DNA from 2 places in the uncultured Rummeliibacillus sp. genome. Region 2 is predicted to be linked to the other one. Evidence: a T-box and tRNA genes for the amino acid it is inferred to sense, from the RefSeq annotation. Region 2 holds a T-box; the other holds one or more tRNA genes.

Region 1 (12,448 bases), on a different contig from region 2:
CGAAAGCTTAACGTTTTAATCGTCATAAAGGATAACATCTTTTATGATCAGGATGTTGAATGGTTAAAGAGTAAGTAGAACTTTAGTTCTTAATTCTCAATAATATTCTTCTACTGTGAGCTGCTTTAAAAAGTTAGGTCCAAGGTGAATGCTTCGTGCAGGAGTCTTAGATATATGCAAAGCTAAAATAACATTTAATCGATATGAAGGATAAAGTGAAATCAGACCCGGAATTAATTTTCCGGGTTTTTCATTTTCATTTAAAATTTCTTTCGTTTTTCTATTTATAGTTATACATAATAATTTCCGACATTTACGATAAATTATTTAAAGGAAAAATTTCACTTTAGGCGAAATTTTAATAGTAATGATGTAATTGGAGGAGGTTTAGTTTGAAATGCTTTTTGGATTATGTCACTTGGGTTATTATAATAGTTTTTTCAATTTATATGGCTTTACGATTTCGTGTATATTTGGGAAAAGAAGCAGAAATTTCTTTTGATAATAAACAAATAATGATATTTAACCTAATTTTTCCGATTTTCGTAGGGATTTTATTACGATTACCTAAATTTCTTAAGGAGAAAAAAGGCAAAAAGAAATGGCGCATGGATTGGATAAAATTAATCGTTATTGCATTACCAGCTTTGTATTTTTTACTACTACCTTATTTGAGTTATTCGAGCTTCGGTGATAAGTTAGTATTTACAAATCAAATTTTAGCATTAGGTGATACTACAATTATGTTCACTATAATTGCTGGAATCGTTTTTGGATATGTACTAACGGATAGTGTGAATTTCTAATTAGGCATAAACTGAAAAGTAAGAGCCATACTAAAAAAGATTTCACTATGAAATCCAACATGATTAGGAGGGAAGAACATTATGGGGAAACCGGACCACTTAGATCCAAAGTCTCAAAAGGTTCATCAACTCTGGACTAGAATAAAACATTCAAAATCTCAAGTTAAGGGAGAAACGAAGATAACACTTCGAAACCAAATCTTGAGGAGTCAAGCGAAAGCTCGTCAATTCTAGTTTTAATCATTGTGTAGGATAAGTGCAAATCAAAAAAAGAAGTCCCAAGGCCAATAGCTTTGGGACTTCTTTTTAAATGACAACATCATTTTCTAAGTTTTTAGGTTTTGGAATAAATACTTTAGCATCTTCGCTTAAAGAATTGTAAATTTCAGGTTCTGACAATAAATCCTTTTGTAAATATACATAACATTTAAGCTCACTTAATTTACATTCATAAGCCAGATTGTTTATATGTCTAATAATAAGTTGTGTTTCTCTTGAGTATATGTTTTTATTTTTTCCATCATTTATTTGAATGATGCAGTTTAAAAAAGTTAGTGCGTCTAAAGATAATTGTGAACGTATTCTTGGCTTAGTAAATTTATCTAAGTTTTGTTCGACAATTTTTCGAGCTGATGGAAAATCATTATTTGCTATAAATTTTTCTAAATATACAATATCTCTATCTATTTTCATAAATAAACCCTCTAATCACATGATAATAGTACTTGTTTTTATTTATTATAACATTACTTATTGACTATTTGTAAAGTAAATAAAATATCTGCTTGTCTTTTTTGTGTCAGTCATTTTTTCTTTAAAATATTGTATTTATATCAATAGGCAGTCGACACACTTTGGGAGTCAAATACATATCATTTTATAGAAGAGGTGGTGAAGGATGAAAGAAGAAAAAAGAGCTCTAACCCATGATCCTGTCGAAGTTGAACAACAGGAATGGAAGAAAAGACGACTTAATGAACGATGGAAGCAGACCTTAACGATCGCTTCACCCATTTTTCTCTTAATTTTGTGGGAATTTTTATCCAGAACAAATCTTATTGATGTACGTTTCTTCCCTCCGCCAACTGATATTATATACACATTTTATAACATGTCCGTAAGTGGGGAATTATTCCATCACATAGGGGTATCACTTTATCGGATTTTTGCTGGATTTTTACTTGGTGTAATTCCTGGTATCGTGATTGGACTGTTGATGGGGTTATATTCACCAATTCGACATTTTGTATCACCAATTGTAATGGCTCTTATGCCAATTCCTACATTAGCATTGCTACCAATTATCATTATTTTATTTGGAATTGGAGATTTTTCTAAAATCTTTACAATCGCAGGAAGTGTGTTTTTCCCTGTAGTTATTAATACGACTGCTGGAGTTATCAATATAGACTCAATATATTTAGATGTAGCCAAAAATTACGGAGCAAATTCAAAAGACTTTTTCTTTAAAATCGCACTTCCAGGTTCACTACCAGTTATGGTGGAAGGGATTCAAATGGGTCAGGCAATAGCTCTTTTAACAATAGTAGCTGCAGAAATGATGGGTGCAACTTCAGGAATCGGTTATTTAATCTGGACCTCTTACAAAGCATTTTTATTGAAAGAAATGTTTGTAGGGCTAATACTCATCTCGTTTTTCGGTTATTTATTCTCACTAATTCTACGATATCTGCAGAAGAAGATTCTTCCTTGGAGGTGAGGTATTGGAGAATACGAAAATATCGATTAATAACTTAACTAAAGTATTTTTTAAAAAAAATAATAGTGTTACGGCATTAGAAGATATTTCAATGGAGATTTTTGAAGGAGAGTTTGTTTGCTTAGTAGGTCCAAGCGGCTGTGGTAAAACAACTCTATTAAGAATTTTGGCGGGGTTAGAAACAACGAGTGTTGGAGATTTTGAGATTAAACTAGGCAAGGAAGATAGACCTCTTCAGTCAATGGTGTTTCAAGAAAGAGGGATTATTCCTTGGTTAACAGTTGAAGAAAACGTTGCTTTTGGTTTGAAAATGAGGCATTTACCAAAAAGTGTGATCAAAGAGAGAACAGATTACTATATTAAAAAAGTAGGCCTTGAAAAGTTTTCTAAACTATTTCCAAAAGAATTATCGGGTGGTATGAAACAACGAGTAAGCATTGCTCGTGCTTTTGCCAATGATCCAGAAATATTGCTGATGGATGAACCTTTTGCAGCACTTGATGAGCAGAATAAGTTCATCTTACAAGAGGAATTACTTTCAATATGGGAAGAAACTAAGAAAACGGTATTGTTTATCACACATAGTATTGATGAGGCGCTACTGTTAAGTGATCGTATCTTACTAATGAGTGCCCAACCTGGGAAAATTATTAAAGAAATTAAAAATGATATACCTAGACCAAGAAATATCGAAAAAATCCGTTCACATCAGCAAACAACAAAGAATTTTATAGAGATATTAAATCATTTGCACGAAGAAGTACAAAAATCTAGAAAGTAAGTTTGTTTTAAGGAAAGGGGGATTTCAATGGGGAAATGGTTGAAACGGGGGCTTGTGATACCATTGCTGTTACTAGCGATGGTCATAGCAGGATGTTCAGAAAAAAGTACAAACAAAACAGACAACGGTAAAGTCGATAATGCAGTAAGTAAAGAAAATAAATCAGGTGATCTTGCACCGTTAAAAAAGAGAACAAAAGTCGTTGTTGCTGAAGACGGAGCAGCTTCAGGTGCAGGATTTTATATTGCAAATGAAAAAGGCTATTTTGACGATTACAATATAGAAGTCGAATTTGCACAATTTGCCAATAGCGATGATATGCTGCCAGCACTAGCAGCAGGGGAAGTTGATATAGCGGGTGGCATTTCTACTGCATCATTTTTTAATGCAATTGCACAAGGGATCGATGTTAAAATAGTAGGAGATAAAGGACATAATATGCCAGGAAAATCTTATTTTACATTTGTCATAGGTAATAAGATGACAAATGTTATTAAAGATTACCCAGACTTTAAAGGGAAGAAGATTGCTATTTCTTCAAGAAATTCAATTGATGGCTATATCTATGCTTTAATGCTAGAGCATGCTGGATTAACAGAAAAAGATGTAAAAACTGTAGTTATGTCCGATTTTGGTAGTATGCTTGGTGCATTAGAAAATGGTTCAATTGATGCTGCACTTAGTATTGAACCTCTAATAGCACAGGGTGTAAGTAAAGGAATATTAACTCGCTTTGGTGACGCAACCGATTTTGCACCAGATTCACAAATCGCTTTAGTTTTAGCATCACCTAAGTTTATGAAAGATGAAAAGGATATATCTTTACGTTTTATGCTTGCTTATCTAAAAGGTGTACGTGATTATAATGATGCTTTTACAAAGGATATAGAGAAAGCGGAGATTATCAATATAATGACGAAGTACACTGCATTAAAAGATCCTGCATTATGGGATAAAGTTTATGTAACAGGTTTAGATCCGGATGGTAAAATGCGAGAAGATGATATTCGTAACCAATATGAAATGTACAAAAAGAATGGCGCAACAGTTGGAGAGTTTGACTTTGATAAAGCCATTGATACTTCAATTACTAATCAAGCAGTAAAAATCTTAGGAAACTATCAATAAATTGAGATAGGCACCTCTACAAAATACTTGTAGATAGGTGCCTATTTTATGTCGTCATTATGATATATTTGTTTATTTTAAATCTTGAATATCCATTATTTTAAAGAAACTATTTGAATCATCGCCTTCTACATAGTCATAGTAGAGCTTGTATTGACGAACACGTAAAATAGATTTGTTCTTGCCATTTTTAGTTTCTTCAATTGTTTCTTTCGTATCGACAGTAAAATCTGTATCTGAAAGACGGTTAATCTTAGAAATTTCTATTTTATTTATTTTTTGAGTAGTGCCATCTTTATGTTGCTGTTCAACTTCATTTAAAAGATGTTCATATAGTTTCGTTTCATGCATAATATATTCATTTGCTAAAGGTGTGAAGTCACCTGTTTCGATTGCATTTGAATACTCAACTGGATATTTTTCGATAAAATCAGTTATTTTTTGTTGTTCGGTATCTGTCATTTTTTGTCCAGCGATTGTAACTGTGCTATCTGTTGTTTCTGGTAAATTGGCATCGGTATTTTTTGCTGTTTCAGTAGTAAAGGCTTCGGTTTTCTTTGAATCACCTGTTTTATCTTCAGTATTTGAACATGCGAAAAGTAGAGAAGCTGTTAAACAAGTGATGCATAAAATCTTCCAGTTTTTCATATCAAGTCCTTCTTTCACAGGCTATTTTATATAATCATAACTTATTTTTGGAAAACTTGGTACTCTATAATTTCTCTGTCGAATAATTATTTAATACAAATGTTCATAAAAGTATAAATTTGACCCTTAAAATAAGGTGAGATCAAAACTCTTAGTAATTTGAGTAGGATTTCGAATATATTATTACAATAAATTGTTTAATTAAAAGGTAATAACATAATTTACCAAAAAAATCCCTTATAAAAGTTGTATTATCAACATTTATAAGGGATTTACACATTATAAAAAATATGCCGACTAAGAGAATCGAACTCTTATCAATGGATTACGAGACCACCGTTCTACCATTAAACTAAATCGGCAACAACTGATAAGTTGTTTATCAACAACAAAATATATTGTAGCACTTTTCAGGGAAACATGCTAGGGTTTCTAAGAAAAAATTTTACCAATATATTAAAAATGAGTCAGTTGATTTTATGCATGTGATTTCTTTAGTTTATAGCGTAGTTGTTTAAGTTGGAAAAAGATAAAGCAACCAATACAGAAACCTAAAATAGCGATTCCTGAAGCCGCTGTAACCATAATTGTGAATATATAGCCTATTACAGATTTATCAAGCTCGAACCCAATAAAGCCAAACAATAAACATGTGATAGCAATGCATGAATTGAATTTTTGTTGAACTACATCTTCTGGAATATATTCTGATGGCTTTTTCTTTAAAAATAAACGAGCGAACTTCATAAATGGATTGAAATTAAATAATAGGCCAAGTAAATTTGCAACCAAAGGTATTAATAAAATTAATGGCTGTTGAAAAATCCATGTTGCAATAGTGCTTAATAAAATGATCCATTGATTGACACGTACTAAAGGTCTTGGGATAAATGCAGGTTTTTGCATATAAAAACCAACCTTTCATATAAGATTAATTAAATATTACTCCATTATCAGAAAAAACAAAAGTGTTTTTGTTGAAAAATTCAAATTTAAAAGATCTTATTTAGTATTTTGAATTTTATACTTATTATTCCAAATGTGCTTAGCATATTATAACTTCATATTCTTATAGAAATGGGGAATGTCATGAAGAAAATATTTACTTTTGTATCATTATTATTTCTTTTAATCACATCTTTAACGTTTGGCGGAAATGATGTTCATGCGAAAACGATTAAAGCACCTACGTCATTTAATACTTCATCAAGAGCATACTCGACTTCTTTAACATGGAAAAAAGTTAAAGGTGTTAATGGTTATGTAGTGTATCATAGAGCAGCGAATAATAAGTACAAGAAGATTAAAACGACTTCCAAAAATTCTTATACACATTACAATTTAAAAGCCAATGCCAAACATTATTATCGCGTAAAGAGTTATGTTAAGAAGAATGGTAAAACAACTTATAGTGCATATTCGAAAACTGTAACAATTAAAACAAAGTTTGCTACTTACCCTAATGTATACACCTTTATGGATGATGAAACTGATAGTAACAAAAGTTATGTAGTAATTGCCGTAAAAAATAAGAGTAGCAAGAGTATCTATATTCAAAATTATGGGGATTTATTTGATAGAGATTTTCTTGATTATGATAGAACATTAACACTAATAAGTTTAACGGATGACGAAAGAATTATTTATCCAAAGTCAATTACTATAAAGCCCAAAAAAGAAACGTTTATTCTATATGAAGTTAACGGTTCGCCAACATGGTATGATGATGGTACAACTTTACGATTCTATTATTACTATGAAGGGCAATTGTGGTATCAAGATGCAAATGTAACTAATAATAATGATTATATAGAGATTGACTTGTAATAATTAGCTTTTAAGGGGCCCATAATTAGATAGTTCACAGGTAATCCCTTCTTCTGGATACCAAATATCCGCTATACAATAACGTTTAAGTTCAAAATTAACCATAGCTTTAGGCTCTTTGAACCGTAAGTGCAATAGGTTTGGCAGCTATTTAAGATAAAAATGAGGGATAGAATTGAATGACTTTTTTAATTATCGATTAGATACTAGTAATCTTGAAGATAAAGAAGGAAATTTAGGAAATCGAATGCAAAGAGTAATTGGAATTTGGAATAAATTAACAGTGTACTTTTTAACGAAAGGCACAAAATTAACTATTCATTATTATGACAATGATATAATATACCCCAAAAAAGGTTATCCCTCCACAGGCTATGGTGTGAAAAACATAATATTATCAGAATCTCAATGTAAGAGAATAGAGAACGAAGATAATCTTATTGAATTAACAATAAGTTTAAATGAAAGTATTAAAAATATTATTTTTAAAAGTATGGTAGAAGAGATAGATTCGGAATATGAAAATATAACGCCATTTTTTCATTTTAATATTTTGGATAAAAATGGGCTTTCTATTTTTACATCACAGGATTATGGATGTAATACATTAATGTATTTAACTATGTCGGATATTAAAGAATTATCATTAAATGAAAATGAAAAGTTATTCTTCGTAAAAATTTCAGAAAATAAATAAAAAATCTATTAATAAAAAGAAGGTACCCAAATATGAGTTCCTTCTTTTTTATTTTTTATCTCACGGGTATAAAAAGCTATTAACCTTTGCTTAGCTTTCTTTAATTAGTTTAAAGTCTCTGCATTATGTGGAAATAAATGTTTAAAATCAGACGATGCTATGATGTAATATATCTATACTAATGACTAGACAGTTCAATAAGTATGAAACGGAAAGGTGGAATAGCTTTTGTTAGAGATAGTCCCTTTTTACATATCATCATTGGAACAAGAAAGATTTATTAGAATATATCTACCCAAAAATTACACTATCGAAGATCAGAGCTACCCAGTGTTGTATATGCACGATGGTCAGAATGTCTTCCAAGATAATGATGCAATTGGGGGTACTTCTTTAAAACTCGAAAAATATTTAGATGAAAATGAATTAAATGTTATCGTTGTCGGGATAGACCAAAATAGTGAAGAAAGAATAAATGAATATTGTCCTTGGACATGTTGGGAATATAGTAAGAAATTTTTAGGTAAGGAATCAATAGATGGTGGAAGAGGGATACAATATGTTGAGTTTATAGTGAATGAACTTAAGCCATTCATAGATAATAATTATAGGACATTAAAAGAGCATACTGCTATGGCAGGGATTTCCTTAGGAGGACTCATTTCAACTTATGCAATGTGTCGCTATCCTGAAATTTTCAGAAATATAGCAATTCTGTCTTCAGCATTTTATCGTAACCAGGAGGAAATTGAAAAGTTAATACAATGTACTGATTTATCACTGATTGAAAGTGTCTACTTAGACTGCGGTACTAAGGAAGCTGGAGATGCCGAAGCAATAAGTGTGGAATTTTTAGCTTCGAATAAAGCCATATATGAAATCTTAAAAGAGAAAATACCAAATACAAAGTTTCAAATTATTAAAGAAGCAGAACATAACTATTTGGCCTTTAGGGATAGAGTCCCTAAACTATTTACATTTTTATCTCGTAAATCGAACCAATTCTTTTAATATAATTTTATTCAATAATTTGGACGCATTTCTAGAAAAATAGATTTGTGCTTATTTATTCAAAGGTAATAGAATTTCCATTTCAATTAATAAGAGGTAAATCCAACTGTAATGTCGAATTGTCTTTTGAAAAAGTCATTATGGAGTTGGTGCTTTTATGAAAAAGAAAATATACAAAAGGATACATATTATCGGCTCAGTTGGAAGTGGTAAAACAACTTTAGCAAAAGAAATATCTTCAAAGTTAGGTATACCGTATTACGAATTGGATAATGTAGTTTGGATAAGGAATAAGTCTGGTGATATAAAAAGAACTGAACAAGAAAGAAAAGAGTATCTAACCAGTATAATACAAACCGACAGTTGGATAATTGAAGGAGTGCACAATGAAGAATGGGTAAGCAATTGTTTTAATAGTGCAGATTTAATTATCTTTTTAGATCCAAAATATTCAATAAGAACTTACCGAATTATAAAAAGGTTTCTTAAACAAAAACTTAAATTAGAGAAAGCAAATTACAAACCAACATTAGAAATATTTTTTAAAATGTTTAAATGGAATCGTTATTTTGAAGAAGTTAGTAAAGTTGATTTTTTCAAAAATTATGGCATACATAAAGACAAGATAGAAGTTATTAAAAACGTAAATTGTATTAAAAAGTGCGCGTTTCTTTCATAGGTGTGCTCCCTTTCCATTTAAGAGTAGAGGTGTATTGATGAACAAAGCTAAAGAAACTCCCGCAGCAAGAAGAGAAAGATTAAGACAAGAAGAATTAAAAAGAAACCCAGCAGGAAGTATTCATGGTGGAGGACTTCACGATTTAATCGGGGATTTAGGATGGAAAGGAACAGGAATTCTTATTATAGTAATAATAGTTGGTATTATTATATATTTAAGTTTTTTCAATTAAATCTGCTAAAAGGCAAACATTTGGTATTTAACAATATACAGCAATGAATGAAATGCTTCTTTGAGGATTTAACATTTTGAAGCTTAACAAAACTCGGATAAGAGTGGAAGTTGATAACCAAAAGGCAATTAAAAAAATGGGATATGTTGAAGAAGTTATTTTAAGACATGATTATTTCACAAATGGTAAATTTGTAGACCGTTTAAGAATGAGTATTCTAAACAATGAGCTTTTAAAATAAGTGGAGCATCTGCTATGCTAAATTTGGTTCATGGTCTAATTATTACTGTAAATAAAGAATTTATTGAGTAAATATATAACTTATAATACGGTCAAAGCCCTGTCATCCGAAATGATGTTAGGGCATTTTTTATCATAAGAAAGAGCGAGAGAGTTATAGTTTATTTTTTATTTGTTTTAATAAAATAATTATGTAGATTAAAGCAAAAACTATAAAAATATAATATCCAATATTAAGCAATCCACCAATTAGCCATAATGGAGAATCAATTTTACTCATTATATCACCTCATTCTTTTCTTTCTGAAGTCTTTGGCCCAATTATTACTTTGTAAAATAATATAACAAAAATAGGGGTTGAGGTAAATAATGTTAATTTAGAATATGCTATAAATATCTTTAGTAATGTTCAAAAAATGTTATGAATAGCAGAAATTTATTAAAGGTAAAACCTACTTTTTATCGAAATTTAGTAATTTATAAGGCAAGTTTCTTCAATTTAGATAATGTTGGTTATAAATATATCATGATCAAAATTAATTATTGTAAATGAAAAAAGCTAAGGTGGGAATCGTATTTTGAAAATAGAGGAAGTAGGGGAAAATATTGTGAAATTAAATGAAAATGAAGCAAAAAGTCTTCTTATGATTATCTATACAGTTATTGACGCAGCAATATATGGAAATGATATGGAAGGAAAATATAAAGAAATATTATTAGAACTGATTAATATTTATGGAAATCTTCCTAAAAAATAAACTAAGTACTCAAAAATTAAGAGTTCGCCGAAAAGAGATGTCTTAATCTTTATGAAAAAATTATGTTTTGCTTAATAATGTATGAAGCAAAATCCAAGTGGTAACAATAAGGATAATGCGGCAAAGACTTTCAAATATTTGGAGGCGACTTGAATGAAAATGACAGAACAAGCATCTGAATTCTTCAAAAAAGAAATGGAGGAAAATAACTATGACACGATACGTTTTTATAATTTAGCGGGGTGTTGTCATCCAACATTGACAGCCGAATTTGAACCAGCTGAGCCTGGTGATAAAATTGAAATTGTTGAAGGTATCCAGATAGCTATTGAACAAGCAGTGGTTGATGACTTAAAAGATGTTACGATAGGTATTGACCAATCCAAAGATGAGGTAGAACTCATTTTAGACGGTTACATTATTCCAGAAGCATGTAATTGTGAAGAACATGAACATTAAATAATAATATAGCTAAAGTGAATCTGGAAAGGGGAGAAAAAATACATACTTCAAGTCTTTAATAAAGATATAGCATCAATCACTTTTCCCCATTTTCAAATTGTTTAATTCCTTTACCTAAATAGCTTCCATTCAATGGATTAAAGTAAATTTCCATATATTCACCAGATTTTGTATAGCCTTCAATACTAAAAATTGGCATCTGTTCATCGTTTCGTTGAATCTTAAAATGGTAGTTTTCTTTGGCGGAATTTTTTGCTTTAATTGGTTTGAGATTGTATTTTTGTATTGCCTTTTGAATAAATGTATCACTGTCAATACTAATATCTATATTCTTAATTGGTTTATCATCAGATGGATCTAAAAATTTATATTCTTTAAGTTTTCCATTTACAATGGTGACACTCATACGATAATTTGCATGAGGTAAGCTAACCATGCTATTCCAATTTGGTTTTTTACCATCTTTTCCAGTTCCTTTTTTATCCGCCACACTATTAATATTTAATAGTTCTGGATTAGGATCATATTGTTTTGCTATTTCTATAGAAATTAAAATTGCTTCTCGTAATGTAATTTCTCTATCTGGTATTTCCTTCGAAGAATCTACAGTGAATTCACTCATTGGTTCAATCTTTTCTTGAAAAACAGCAGCTTTTTCAACGTATTGAAATTTTTCTATATTGACAGAGTACCAAAAGCAAAATACGAAGATTACAAAAAATATAAATCGTAATAATTTCATGGATATATACCATCCTATTCAGAATATATAGTAAAAATTCTGTTGTCATATCATATTCATCATGGACAGTTTTTAGAAAGATTATTATAAAAAAAGAATATTCTTCGTATAAATTACGAGAGAAAGAATATATAAGAAGGTATCACAAAAAAGAAAGTTTTGTGTTTGAGAGGTGAAAAGCAAAGCATGTTAAAGAAAACTGTTATATTAAGCATAATGTTACTATGGATATCTAGTTCCTTAACTATGGCCTCTAACAATCGATTAAATGAATTAGAAATTCAAATGATTCCATACTTAAAAGTACTTAGTCAACTTAGTGAAGAATTAGGTGTGACTCATTATGTGGCTGAAGAAAATAAGGAAAGGTTTTACGATAGTGTGAAAAGTATGACACCAAGAGAATTTGCAATAACGATGAGGGAACAGTATAAAGTTGCAGAACAATCTACTGTTCAATCAGAAAAGTTCAGTGGAGAAGATGCTCGAAGTGGATTCGGACCAAATCCGTTACCAAACTCTAATGGAAAGATTGAAACGATACCTCTTGATTAAAATCAAGAATCGTGTATTTATAGAAGGAAAACAAGTTAATATTTCTCAAAGGGGGTGACCATTTATAAGTTGGCAGCCCCTGACTTATTTTAATTACTGTTTTGTTTGAATAAAAAATCTTAGTATCTTTATTTCCTCTCAAGCTATAAATGCCAAAACTTC
Region 2 (12,448 bases):
TCACGTACGTTCATTAGAAGAAATAACTGAAGCAAAATTTCAAAAGCACATACATATCGTGTTTACTTTTGGAGAGAAAGAATTTCTTGTATATGCTGACATACGACGATTTGGCGAACTGCGTCTACTCCATTCAATTGAGGAGTATCCACCTCTATTAGAAATAGCACCAGAGCCTTTTTCAAAAGAAGCATTGCCTTATTTTTTAGCAAAAGCAAAATTACCAAAATATGCGAACAAGGCAGTGAAAGAAGTGATTATGGATGGGCATGTAATTGCAGGCTGCGGCAACATTTATGCAACTGAATCTTTATTTCGTATGAAAATTCATCCTGCACGAAAAGTTTCAAGAATCAGTGAAAAAAGAAAGAAAGACTTATTTTATACAATTGTGGACATTTTACAAGAAAGTATTGATGCTGGTGGGTCTAGTATTTCTGATTATCGAAACATCAATGGTGAAGCAGGTGGCATGCAGGATCGATTGAAGATGTATGGAAAGAAAACGTGTCCAATATGTCATACTAATACAAAACAATTGGTAATTTCAGGACGTAATTCAGTGTACTGTCCAAATTGTCAACATTAAGGGTGAGTGAAGAAATGATTATTGGTTTAACAGGAAGTATTGCAAGTGGTAAAAGTACAGTAGCAAAAATGTTACAAGAATTAGGTTTTCCAATTGTCGATGCCGACATTGTTGCGAGAGTTGTAGTAGAACCAGGTACAGAGACATTAGATAAAATTGTAGATGTATTTGGAAAAGATATATTACTAGATAACGGCAGTTTAAATCGTGCAAAATTAGGAGATATAATTTTCCATAATCCATCAAAAAGAAAAGAATTAAATGATATTATGCATCCAGCTATTCGTCAAGAAATGTTGCGTCAAAGGGATGAATGGATTGAAAAAGGGGAAAAACATATAATAATGGATATTCCATTACTTTTTGAAAGTCGATTACAACATTTTGTGGAGAAAATTTTAGTCGTTTCTGTTTCTGAGGAAACCCAACTAGCAAGATTGATGGAAAGAAATCACTTATTAGAGGAGGAAGCAAAAGCTAGAATAGCTTCTCAATTACCTCTTTCTGTAAAAGAAAAGGGTGCTGATGCGGTCATTTATAATAATGGAAACTTAGAAAATACCCGTGCTCAACTGTTGAAAATACTGGATTTATGGGACTGCAACTGTTAAAAAGATATAAATTTCTGAAAATATAAATTTTAAAATATAGATTAAATTATGTTTTACTTTCTAATAAATGTGCTATACTATTTGTGAATAATACAAATTAAGTATAACGTAGTGAATAGGGAGGATATTATTCATGACAGTTTCGATTGCTATTAACGGATTTGGCCGTATTGGACGTATGGTATTCCGTCAAGCGATTCTACAAGATGATTTAAATATTGTTGCGGTAAATGCAAGTTATCCAGCTGAGACATTAGCTCATTTGGTTAAATATGATACATCTCATGGTAAATTTGATGGTGAAGTAAAAGCAGAAGAGGATGCGCTAATCGTAAATGGTAAGCGTGTACAACTTGTAAATGAACGTAACCCTCAAAACTTACCTTGGAAAGAAATGGACGTAGATGTTGTTATTGAAGCAACTGGTAAGTTCAATGAACGTAGTAAAGCAGCATTACATCTTGAAGCAGGTGCAAAAAAAGTAATTTTAACAGCACCAGGAAAAAATGAAGATGTCACTATTGTAATGGGCGTTAATGATGAAAAATTAGATCTTTCTAAACATGATGTTATTTCAAATGCAAGTTGTACAACAAACTGCCTTGCACCAGTTGCAAAGGTTTTAAATGATACATTTGGTATCATCAATGGTTTAATGACAACTGTTCATTCATATACAAATGACCAAAAAAATATTGATAATCCACATAAAGACTTACGTCGTGCTCGTGCATGTGCTGAATCGATCATTCCTACTTCTACAGGTGCAGCTAAAGCGTTAACACTTGTGTTACCTGAATTACAAGGTAAATTACATGGTATGGCATTACGTGTTCCTACACCTGATGTATCATTAGTCGATTTAGTAGTAGACCTGCAACGTGATGTAACTATTGAAGAAGTAAACGAAGCATTTAAAAATGCTGCTGAAGGTCCTTTAAAAGGTATTTTAGATTTCACGATGGAACCACTTGTTTCTCGTGATTACTATACAAATCCAGCTTCAGCAACTATTGATGGTCTTACAACAATGACTATTGGTGGCAATAAAGTAAAAGTTATTGCTTGGTACGATAACGAATGGGGTTACTCTGCACGTGTTGTAGACTTAACAAAAAAAGTTGTTTCTGAATTAAAACAACAAGAAGTTAACGTTTAAAAATTTTTAAATAATACTAAAACGAATGGGCTGTTCAAAAATTCAGTGGAAACTGGATTTTTGAAACAGCCTTTTTTGATAAATATGACGGATTTCGAGTTATTTTTTATGTAAAGAGGATTTTCTACTCTTTTTTTCGATTTATACCATTATTTTTTGATATAATAGATAAACTAATATGTTTTCGAAATCAGGAGAGAAAAATTATGAAATGTCCAACTTGTCAATTTAATGGAACAAAAGTCATTGATAGTCGACCAGTCGATGATAACAAAGCAATTCGTAGACGTCGGGAATGTGAATCATGTGGGTTTCGTTTTACAACTTTCGAAAAAGTAGAAGAAATGCCTCTTATTGTGATCAAAAAAGATGGATCACGTGAAGAGTTTAGCCATGAAAAAGTACTTCGTGGCCTTATTCGAGCTTGTGAAAAGCGTCCAGTATCATTAGATATTTTAGAGGATTTAGTGTTTAATATAGAGCAAGATTTACGTCGTATTGGGAATGCTGAAGTGAAAACAGAAGATGTTGGTGAAATGGTGATGGATCGCCTTTCTAAAATAGATGAGGTGTCTTATGTTCGCTTTGCCTCTGTTTATCGTCAATTTAAGGATATCAATGTCTTTATCGATGAGCTTAGAGAATTAATCGAAAAACAATCTAAAGAACGAGAAAATGATCAATAATAGAAGTTTTGGAGGGAACCGTTGGTGAATTTATATAAAGAATTGCAACCTGTTGATCGACTATCCATTCGTGTTCCATTTCCTCTATCAAGTTATGATCGAAAGTTAATCACGCTTTTGTATCAACCGCTTATTGGAGCAGAACCCATCAGTTTATATTTTTTATTATGGGCAGAGGGCGAAAATTCTGAAGATAGTACGATGTCACATTATCATTTGATGAACGCATTGAACATGCCAATAGGTAAAATCTTCGAATCACGCATTGCGCTCGAAGCGATTGGTTTACTTCGAACATGGCGCAAAGACCAACAAGAAATGCGTTCTTTTCTCTATGATGTAATGCCGCCACTCGATGCAGCTACTTTTTTTGATGATCCACTTTTATCTATGTTCTTATATAGTAAGATTGGTGAATCAGCATATAGAAATTTGCGTCAACGCTTTGTTTCAAAAGGGCTGTCTAGTTATGGCTATCAGGAAGTATCTAGAACATTTACAGATGTTTATAGACCTGTTCAGCATAATATACCGTCTGATGAAATCCACCTTACTGGAATACAAGAAAAGCCAAAAGAATTACCGTTCAACTATGAAGAATTTGATTTTCATCTTTTAAGATCTACTCTTTCTGAACAGCTTGTACCTTCATCTGTTTTAACGGCTGAAGCGAAAGCAACGATTGCGAAATTAGCGTTTCTTTATCATTTAACACCATTTGATATGCAAAAGATCATTCTTTTAGCACTTGATGATGAAATGGGATTAAGTGATTTACGCTTAAAGAAAGAAGCTGCTGATTATTATAAATTGACAGTATCGAAAGAACCGCCAACAATGCAATCTGTTATGGAAAATGTAAAACAAAAGCAAGAATTATTCACGCAAACTCCAGTGGATGATAACGATATAAACCCGATGGAACAAGAGCTGATAAAATGGTTTGAAACTTCTTCTCCTATTGATGTATTAACAGCTGTAGCAGGAGGCAAGGAACCATTTCCAAGTGATCGCCAGTTAGTCGAAGATTTGGTGATGCAATATGGTATGCCAACGCCTGTAGTCAACGTACTTATTCACTATGTCTTTTTGCGAAATCACGGTAAATTGAATCGGAAATATATAGAAACTATTGCGTCACATTGGCGTAATACTGGTGTTAAATCAGCAAGAGAAGCCATGAAATTGGCAAGAGATTTTGAAGAACAAAAGGGAATAGATTCTAAACAAGAAGATGCTTCTATAGAAACCAAGGATTACTCGAAAGAATACAAGATATTGAAAGCAGGGGCAGGTACTTTTTATCAACTTCCACAGTTTGTAGATTCTGATTTTGCCAATGCGGAAGAGTTGAAAAAAGAGTTACTAGAAATACTAAATAATGCAGAATCTCTAGAATTGTTATCGATGCTCGTCAAAGGAAAGGCACCGTTTGAAAGAGATGTTAAAGTAGTAAATGAATTTATAAAGAAATATGATATGCCTGTTCCTGTTGTAAATGTTCTTATACATTATGCTTATTATTTAAGTAATGCGAATATAAATAGTGCATTCATACAGGCAATAGCAGCCAATTGGCAAAAAAATAATATTCAAAAAGCGGAACAAGCGCTTAATTTTGCGAAGGATTATCAAATACAGAAAAACCGTAAACAATATATGCCTAAGGGGAAACAAACTGCTAAATCACAAAATGTTCCTGATTGGTATTATGAAAATAAGTTAAAGCAGCAAAAGAAAAAAGAAGTAAAACAAATAGATCATAAGCAAACAGATTATGAAAAGAAACGTCAGGAAATTATGAAGAAGTTAGGTATGAATGAAGGAGAGGTGGATTCATAGAATGGAACCAATCAACAACAGATTAACGAAAATCATGGATTCACAATTTCAAGCTCGTTTTGATGAAATGCAAAAAGAAATCCTCGAAGATAAAGGTGTGCAAAAATTTCTTGCTGAAAACGACCAAGTCGCAAATCGTCAAATGGTCGAAAGAGGTTTAGGAAAACTTTATGAATATGTCAATCAACAACATGATTGTAGCCAATGTGAATCTGTCGCTACTTGTAAAAATGCAATAAACGGTTTTGTTCCAAAACTAACAATCATTAGAGGGAAAATCGATGTAGAATATACACCTTGTCAGACAAAAAGAATGGAAGATGCGCGTCGTAAAGCAGCATCTATGATTTCTAGTATGCATATGCCAAAGGATGTATTAAAGGCCAAAATCAGTGACTTAGATACGAGCAATGAATCTAAAAAAGCAATCCGTACATTTGCTGAGATGTTTATTCAAAAGGTTAAAAATACTGGTAATTTACCTAGAACAGGCTATTATATATATGGCAATTTTGGTGTTGGTAAATCATTTGTCCTTGGTGCGATTGCAAACGAACTTGCTTCGATGGAGATCAAGACAGTAATGGTTTATGTTCCTGATTTTTTAAGTGAGTTAAAAAGTTCGATTCAAGATCAATCGTTACAAGAAAAAGTTGAATTTGTAAAAAATGCACCTGTTCTAATGTTGGATGATTTAGGAGCAGAAAATCTATCTCCTTGGACAAGAGATGAAATTATAGGAACAATTTTACAATTTCGCATGAATGAAGGCTTGCCAGTTTTTATCACATCTAATTACAATTATGAACAGTTAGAAGAACACTTTGCTACAACTCAAAAAGGCGAAGTAGATGTGATGAAAGCAGCAAGGATAATGGAACGTGTTAGAGCTTTAACGACGGATTTCGAAATGGTTGGCGAAAATAGAAGATTATATCACAATTAGTTTTGATGAAATGACTTGAATTGTCGCTTGATTTTAAAAGCATTTCAGTATATAATTTCAACCATAATCTAAATATGAAATGCTTTGATAAGGACAACAATTTTCTGCACGACTCAAAGAGAGGGAAGCCACGGCTGAAAGCTTCTTAGTAACGACATAAAATTTACCGCCTTGGAGCAGCGACAGTGAAGTAAAAGTAATTGTCGACGGTTGCGGCCCGTTAGCCGAACTAGAGCTTCATCTATGCAAAGATGTTTCGTAATCTTTGTTTAGAAGGAAGAAGGGTGGAACCACGAGTATAAATCTCGTCCCTTTGTGGACGGGATTTTTTTGTGTAGAATCGATGTTTTCACAGCTAAACGAGTCATTCACCTTCTCGGTTAAAAGCAAAAAGACGCTTTCAATTTGAAGGTTCCAGAGCTTGTAGTAGCTAAACGATCGCCTTCCGCACTTATTTGTGGCCCAGAGCTCTAGAATATAAAAAAGGAGAGATTATTATGGCAGACATGATCAAATTAACATTCCCAGATGGCTCAGTGAAAGAATTTGAAAAAGGAATTACTACTGATGCTGTAGCATTATCAATCAGTCCAGGGTTACGTAAAAAAGCAATCGTCGGTAAATTTAACGATGTATTAGTTGATACAAAAACACCTCTTGAAGAAGATGGTTCAATTTCTATCATCACACCTGCTGATAAAGAAGCACTTGAAGTAATGCGTCATTCTACAGCTCATCTTTTAGCTCAAGCTGTAAAACGCTTATTCCCAGGAGTAAAACTTGGTGTAGGTCCAGTTATTGACGATGGTTTCTATTACGATATCGATTCACCTGAACCAATTACTTCAGATGATTTCCCACGTATCGAAAAGGAAATGAAAAAAATCATTGCTGAAAATATTGAAATTGTCCGTCACGATGTTTCTCGTGCAGAAGCGAAAAAACGCTTTGAAGAAATTGATGACGAATACAAATTAGAACTTCTTGAAGCAATTCCAGAAGATGAACAAGTGTCTATTTACGAACAAGGTGATTTCTTCGACCTTTGCCGTGGAGTACACGTACCTTCAACAGGTAAAATTAAAGAGTTTAAATTATTATCAATCGCTGGTGCATACTGGAGAGGGAACTCTGATAACAAAATGCTTCAACGTATTTACGGTACAGCATTCTTTACAAAAGATGAATTAAAAGCACATCTTCAAATGCTTGAAGAAGCAAAAGAACGCGATCATCGTAAAATTGGTAAAGAACTTGAATTATTTACAACAAGCAAATTAGTAGGACAAGGTTTACCATTATGGTTACCAAATGGTGCTACTATTCGTCGTACAATTGAACGTTATATTGTGGATAAAGAAGTATCTCTTGGTTACAAACATGTGTATACTCCAGTACTAGGTTCTAAAGAACTTTATGTAACTTCAGGTCACTGGGATCACTACCAAGATGATATGTTCCCACCAATGGAAATGGATAACGAAACTTTAGTTCTTCGCCCTATGAACTGCCCACACCATATGATGGTATATAAATCAGCAATGCGTTCATATCGTGATCTTCCATTCCGCGTGGCAGAACTTGGTACAATGCACCGTTATGAAATGAGTGGTGCAGTATCTGGACTACAACGTGTACGCGGCATGACTTTAAATGATGCTCACTTATTCGTACGTCCAGATCAAATCAAAGAAGAATTCAAAAAAGTAGTTGAACTAATCCTATCTGTTTATAAAGATTTTGACTTAAACGACTACGAATTCAGACTTTCTTATCGCGATCCTGAAGATACTGAAAAATACTTTGACGACGATGCAATGTGGGAAAAAGCACAAAGTATGTTGAAAGAAGCTATGGATGATCTTGGTTTAGACTACTATGAAGCTGAAGGTGAAGCTGCATTCTACGGTCCAAAACTAGATGTTCAAGTAAAAACAGCTATTGGTAAACAAGAAACTTTATCTACAGTACAACTTGACTTCTTATTACCAGAACGTTTCGATTTAGGTTATGTAGGTGAAGATGGTAAACAACATCGCCCAGTTGTTATCCACCGCGGTGTAGTATCAACTATGGAACGCTTTGTTGCTTTCTTAATCGAAGAATACAAAGGCGCTTTCCCAACATGGTTAGCACCAGTTCAAGTACAAGTAATCCCTGTATCTAACGATGTTCACTTCGATTACGCTAAAGGTGTACAAGAAAAACTTCAAGCTGCAGGTTTCCGTGTAGAAATGGATTATCGTGATGAAAAACTTGGCTACAAAATTCGCGAAGCTCAAATGAAAAAAATCCCTTATATGCTTGTTTTAGGTGATAAAGAATTAGAAAGTGGTAGCGTAAATGTTCGTCGCTACGGCTCTAAAGATTCTGAAACTGTTTCATTTGACGAATTCTTAAAAGCTATTCAAGCTGACGTAGCTCATAAAGGATAAATTTGTTATTAGTTTATATATTGAAGAAAGAGCACATCCTTAATTTGAGGATGTGTTCTTTTTTTCGTATTGCATTGTATTATCTTATGATTACAATATATATTTTATAAAAAATGTTGACAAATTATTTCTTACATGATAAAGTATAAAAGGTTAATGAATACAAAGTTTGTGGTTGAAGTAGAGGCTGCCCGCTTCTCACCTGATTGATCTAAGAAATTAGTGTTGACAGGTTACATGATAGAACGGATCACGCATTTCGGCGTGTACATATATCTTGCGGGCGGACATTTCGACTATGTCCGCCCTTTTTTAGTGGACATCGAAATACCCGTACCGATCTTCGGGCAACTAGCCCAAACCATGTATTCGCGACACTACTTGGAGGTGGATTGTTATTAGCAAAGACATGTATGTAAACGAAGGTATTCGCGCTCGTGAACTTCGTCTAATCGATCATAATGGTGATCAGCTTGGAGTTAAATCACGAAACGAAGCCTTATCAATTGCAGAACGTGCAAATTTGGATCTTGTCCTTGTGGCTCCTCAAGCCAAGCCACCAGTCGCTCGTATCATGGACTATGGTAAATTTAAATTCGAGCAACAAAAGAAAGATCGCGAAGTACGCAAAAACCAAAAAGTTATCGTGATGAAAGAAGTAAGACTAAGTCCTACTATCGATGAACACGATTTCCAAACAAAATTGCGTAACGGGATCAAATTCCTTGAAAAAGGAGACAAAGTAAAAGCATCTATTCGTTTTAAAGGCCGTGCTATTACTCATAAAGAGATTGGTCAAAAAGTGTTAGATCGCTTTGCGGAAGCTTGTGCTGAAGTTGCAACGGTTGAACAAAAACCGAAAATGGAAGGCAGAAGCATGTTCTTAGTATTACAACCTAAGAACGAAAAAAAATAAGTTTTTAGTCGAACAGTTTAGGAGGAATTCGAAATGCCAAAAATGAAAACTCACCGTGGCGCAGCTAAACGTTTCAAAAAAACGGGTACTGGTAAATTAAAATATGACCGTGCTTACGGTAGCCACTTATTCGCAAACAAATCTACTAAAGCAAAACGTCACTTACGTAAAGCAAATATCGTATCTTCAGGTGACTTCAAACGCATTAAATCTTTACTTGCGAACATTAAATAATTCCGAAAATACATTAATATTCATGTAATTGAATAGCAGGAGGTAATTAGTATGCCACGCGTAAAAGGCGGTACTGTAACACGCGCACGTCGTAAAAAAGTTTTAAAATTAGCTAAAGGTTACTTTGGTTCTAAACATACATTATATAAAGTTGCTAACCAAGCAGTTATGAAATCAGGTCAATATGCATATCGTGACCGTCGTCAAAAGAAACGTGATTTCCGTAAATTATGGATCACTCGTATCAACGCAGCTGCTCGCATCAACGGTCTTTCTTACAGCCGTTTAATGCACGGTTTAAAACTTGCTGAAATCGAAGTTAACCGTAAAATGTTAGCTGATCTTGCTGTAAATGATGCATCTGCATTCGCTCAATTAGCAGACGCTGCTAAAAAAGCAATCGCAAAATAGTATAACAATAGATAACGTAATGTTTCTATCGTATGATTAGAGACACTATTCCTTATATATTTGTTATGCTTAATTAAAGCCTATGAATATTTAATATTCATAGGCTTTTTTTTATGCAAATTATGACCTCAGATTAGCTGAATCTATATAAAAGTAGATATGATGATTTAAATCGTTAATGTAAAAATGCAATATCCTTTTATGGGAATTTATAGTACTTTAATGGTAGTATTTAAAATAAATGATTGTTAAAAGGGGGAGTCACGATAGTAAAGTTTGCATTTTGGTTTATTGGGGGCATAGTAATTGCATTTTTAATGAGAGCAATAGGGCACTTGATATTACAAAGGGAAAATGGAAAAACAAATCCTAAATACATTAATCATTTTATAAAAGAAAAATTAGATACTGGAAATGTTTCATTGTCTATAAGACACAATGATCAAACTTGGATAGAAATTAACCCCAATAAGCTACTTCCTCTAGCAAGTACGGTCAAAATTATCCTTGCAATTGAATATGCCAAACAAGCAGCAGAAGGGAAAATTGATCCGGATAAAAAAGTAAAACTAAAAGAACTAGATAAATTCTATATCCCGAAGACAGATGGGGGAGCACATGAAGAATGGATTAAACAATGGAAAGAAAATAATATAGATAGTGTTCCATTATATGAAGTAGCCAATGGAATGATAGCTTATAGCTCTAATGCAAATACAGAATACTTGATTGAGGTACTTGGCCTTCAAAATATCAATCAAGTTCCCAAAAGTCTAGGAATCTTAAATCATGAACCTATGTACCCAACTACAAGTGCACTATATATTCCTAGTCAATTGATGAATGAAAAATTAGGATCATCAAAACAAGAAATACTAGAAATACTAAAAGAAATGGATATGTCAGAATATCGGAGAAGAGCGATTGATATTCATAATAAATGGGTAAAGCAACCACTCACTAGTCAAGAAAAAAAGCAATTATTAAAGACTTTAGATATGGATTTTCAGAAGATATGGTCTGATCGATTACCTCGATCTACTACAAGTGATTATGTATCCATTATGAATACACTAAATTCTAAAACCTATTATAAAAAAGAGGTGTATAAATATCTTGATCCTGTAATGGAGCAATTAATGAAAAATCCTAAAAATAGGGAGTGGCTTACCCATGCGGGACAAAAGGGTGGTTCTACTGCATTCGTTCTCACAAGTGCCATGTATGCAACAGATAAAGAACAAAATAAGACAGAGATTGTTTTCTTTTCAAATGATTTAAGTATATTAGAGCAGAAGAAGCTCTCACAAAACCTTAATGCATTTCAATTAAAATTTTTAAAAGAAGAAAAATTTCGAGTGGAAGTCAAAGAAATAATCTAATCTTTCTGTTTCCTTTGATCGATGGGGTAGAGATTCCTGTAATAAAAAACCTGTCGTCCAGATTACTTTACTGGATGACAGGTTTTTGATTGATTGTTATGTTACTCATCATTAAAAAGTAAAGAGGCCAGTTCTTCTTTTGAATGTAGAAAATCCCCTAAAGAGTATTCATCTAGAACAGCCAAATAGGCTTGTAGTGCCTTATTTAAAGCACCTTTTAAATTACAAACTGGAGAGATAATACATCCAACTGATTCAGGATTAAAACAATCCACCAAATAGAAATCTTCCTCTGTTTGTCTAATTACTTGACCAATAATAATGTCTTGAGGCTTCATAGCAAGACGAATACCGCCACCACGACCTCGAATTGTTTCTATATATCCAAGCTTACCAAGCTCATGCGTTACTTTCATCAAATGATTCTTTGAAATTCCATATGCATCCGATATTTCTTTAATCGTGGCTAGTTTCTCGGGATTCATAGCGCCAAGATAGAGCAGGACACGCAAAGAATAATCGGTATATAAAGTTAATCGCATCCAATCCACCACCATTTCAATGACTATTATAGCATGTAAAGTAAAAATCAAGGCGATTTTAAAAGATGTATTTCAAATGTGTCTTTTCTGTTAAAGATGTATTTGAAATATTGTTTTAAAGGACATGAAGGTGTATCTTTAAATTGTTAAAAGAAAAGGAGTGTTCAACATGTTATCTCAACAAACAATGGATATTGTAAAATCTACTGCACCAGTATTAGAAGTACATGGAAATGAAATCACTAAAGCTTTTTATAAAAATATGTTTGTCGCACATCCAGAACTATTAAATATATTCAACCACGCTAACCAAGCGAAAGGTCGTCAACAAGCCGCGTTAGCAAATACAGTTTATGCAGCTGCTGTTCATATCGAAAATCTTGGAGCAATTATGCCAGTTGTACATCAAATTGCTCAAAAACACCGTAGCTTAGGTATAAAACCAGAACATTACCCAATCGTTGGTGAGTTTTTACTAGGAGCTATTAAAGAAGTACTTGGAGATGCAGCAACTGATGATATTATAAATGCATGGGCTGAGGCATATGGTGTAATCGCTGATGCATTTATGTCAACGGAAGAAAGTATGTATCAAGAGGCTGAAAACAAAGAAGGCGGTTGGAGATTCTTTAAAGAATTTGAAATTGCCGATAAAGTAGTAGAAAACGAAGAAATTACATCATTCTATTTAAAAC

The links. A T-box is a leader RNA that pairs with one kind of tRNA and senses whether it is charged. The one in region 2 lies ahead of thrS (threonine--tRNA ligase), so its partner is inferred to be a tRNA-Thr.
Region 1: it encodes a tRNA-Thr, which carries the amino acid that the T-box ahead of thrS (threonine--tRNA ligase) is inferred to sense. The anticodon was not compared.

Annotation. Positions count from the first base shown of each region.
Region 1 is NZ_CAKQBI010000027.1:28,940-41,387, reverse strand. It holds gene Q0977_RS14510 (hypothetical protein) at 393-806, shown strand; gene Q0977_RS14505 (YpzG family protein) at 888-1,040, shown strand; gene Q0977_RS14500 (hypothetical protein) at 1,113-1,499, opposite strand; gene Q0977_RS14495 (ABC transporter permease) at 1,705-2,526, shown strand; gene Q0977_RS14490 (ABC transporter ATP-binding protein) at 2,531-3,307, shown strand; gene Q0977_RS14485 (ABC transporter substrate-binding protein) at 3,335-4,435, shown strand; gene Q0977_RS14480 (TcaA NTF2-like domain-containing protein) at 4,508-5,083, opposite strand; tRNA gene Q0977_RS14475 (tRNA-Thr) at 5,375-5,445, opposite strand; gene Q0977_RS14470 (DUF4395 domain-containing protein) at 5,561-5,989, opposite strand; gene Q0977_RS14465 (hypothetical protein) at 6,173-6,910, shown strand; gene Q0977_RS14460 (hypothetical protein) at 7,086-7,607, shown strand; gene Q0977_RS14455 (alpha/beta hydrolase) at 7,836-8,618, shown strand; gene Q0977_RS14450 (AAA family ATPase) at 8,776-9,297, shown strand; gene Q0977_RS14445 (DUF6366 family protein) at 9,335-9,529, shown strand; gene Q0977_RS14440 (GNAT family N-acetyltransferase) at 9,606-9,770, shown strand; gene Q0977_RS14435 (hypothetical protein) at 10,348-10,527, shown strand; gene Q0977_RS14430 (hypothetical protein) at 10,681-10,986, shown strand; gene Q0977_RS14425 (hypothetical protein) at 11,066-11,731, opposite strand; gene Q0977_RS14420 (hypothetical protein) at 11,918-12,286, shown strand.
Region 2 is NZ_CAKQBI010000002.1:70,900-83,347, reverse strand. It holds gene mutM (bifunctional DNA-formamidopyrimidine glycosylase/DNA-(apurinic or apyrimidinic site) lyase) at 1-589, shown strand, start outside; gene coaE (dephospho-CoA kinase) at 604-1,200, shown strand; gene Q0977_RS02055 (glyceraldehyde-3-phosphate dehydrogenase) at 1,334-2,359, shown strand; gene nrdR (transcriptional regulator NrdR) at 2,566-3,045, shown strand; gene Q0977_RS02045 (DnaD domain protein) at 3,070-4,887, shown strand; gene dnaI (primosomal protein DnaI) at 4,889-5,833, shown strand; T-box leader at 5,909-6,149, shown strand; gene thrS (threonine--tRNA ligase) at 6,331-8,268, shown strand; gene infC (translation initiation factor IF-3) at 8,678-9,184, shown strand; gene rpmI (50S ribosomal protein L35) at 9,218-9,418, shown strand; gene rplT (50S ribosomal protein L20) at 9,470-9,829, shown strand; gene Q0977_RS02015 (serine hydrolase) at 10,165-11,211, shown strand; gene Q0977_RS02010 (Rrf2 family transcriptional regulator) at 11,313-11,753, opposite strand; gene hmpA (NO-inducible flavohemoprotein) at 11,923-12,448, shown strand, end outside.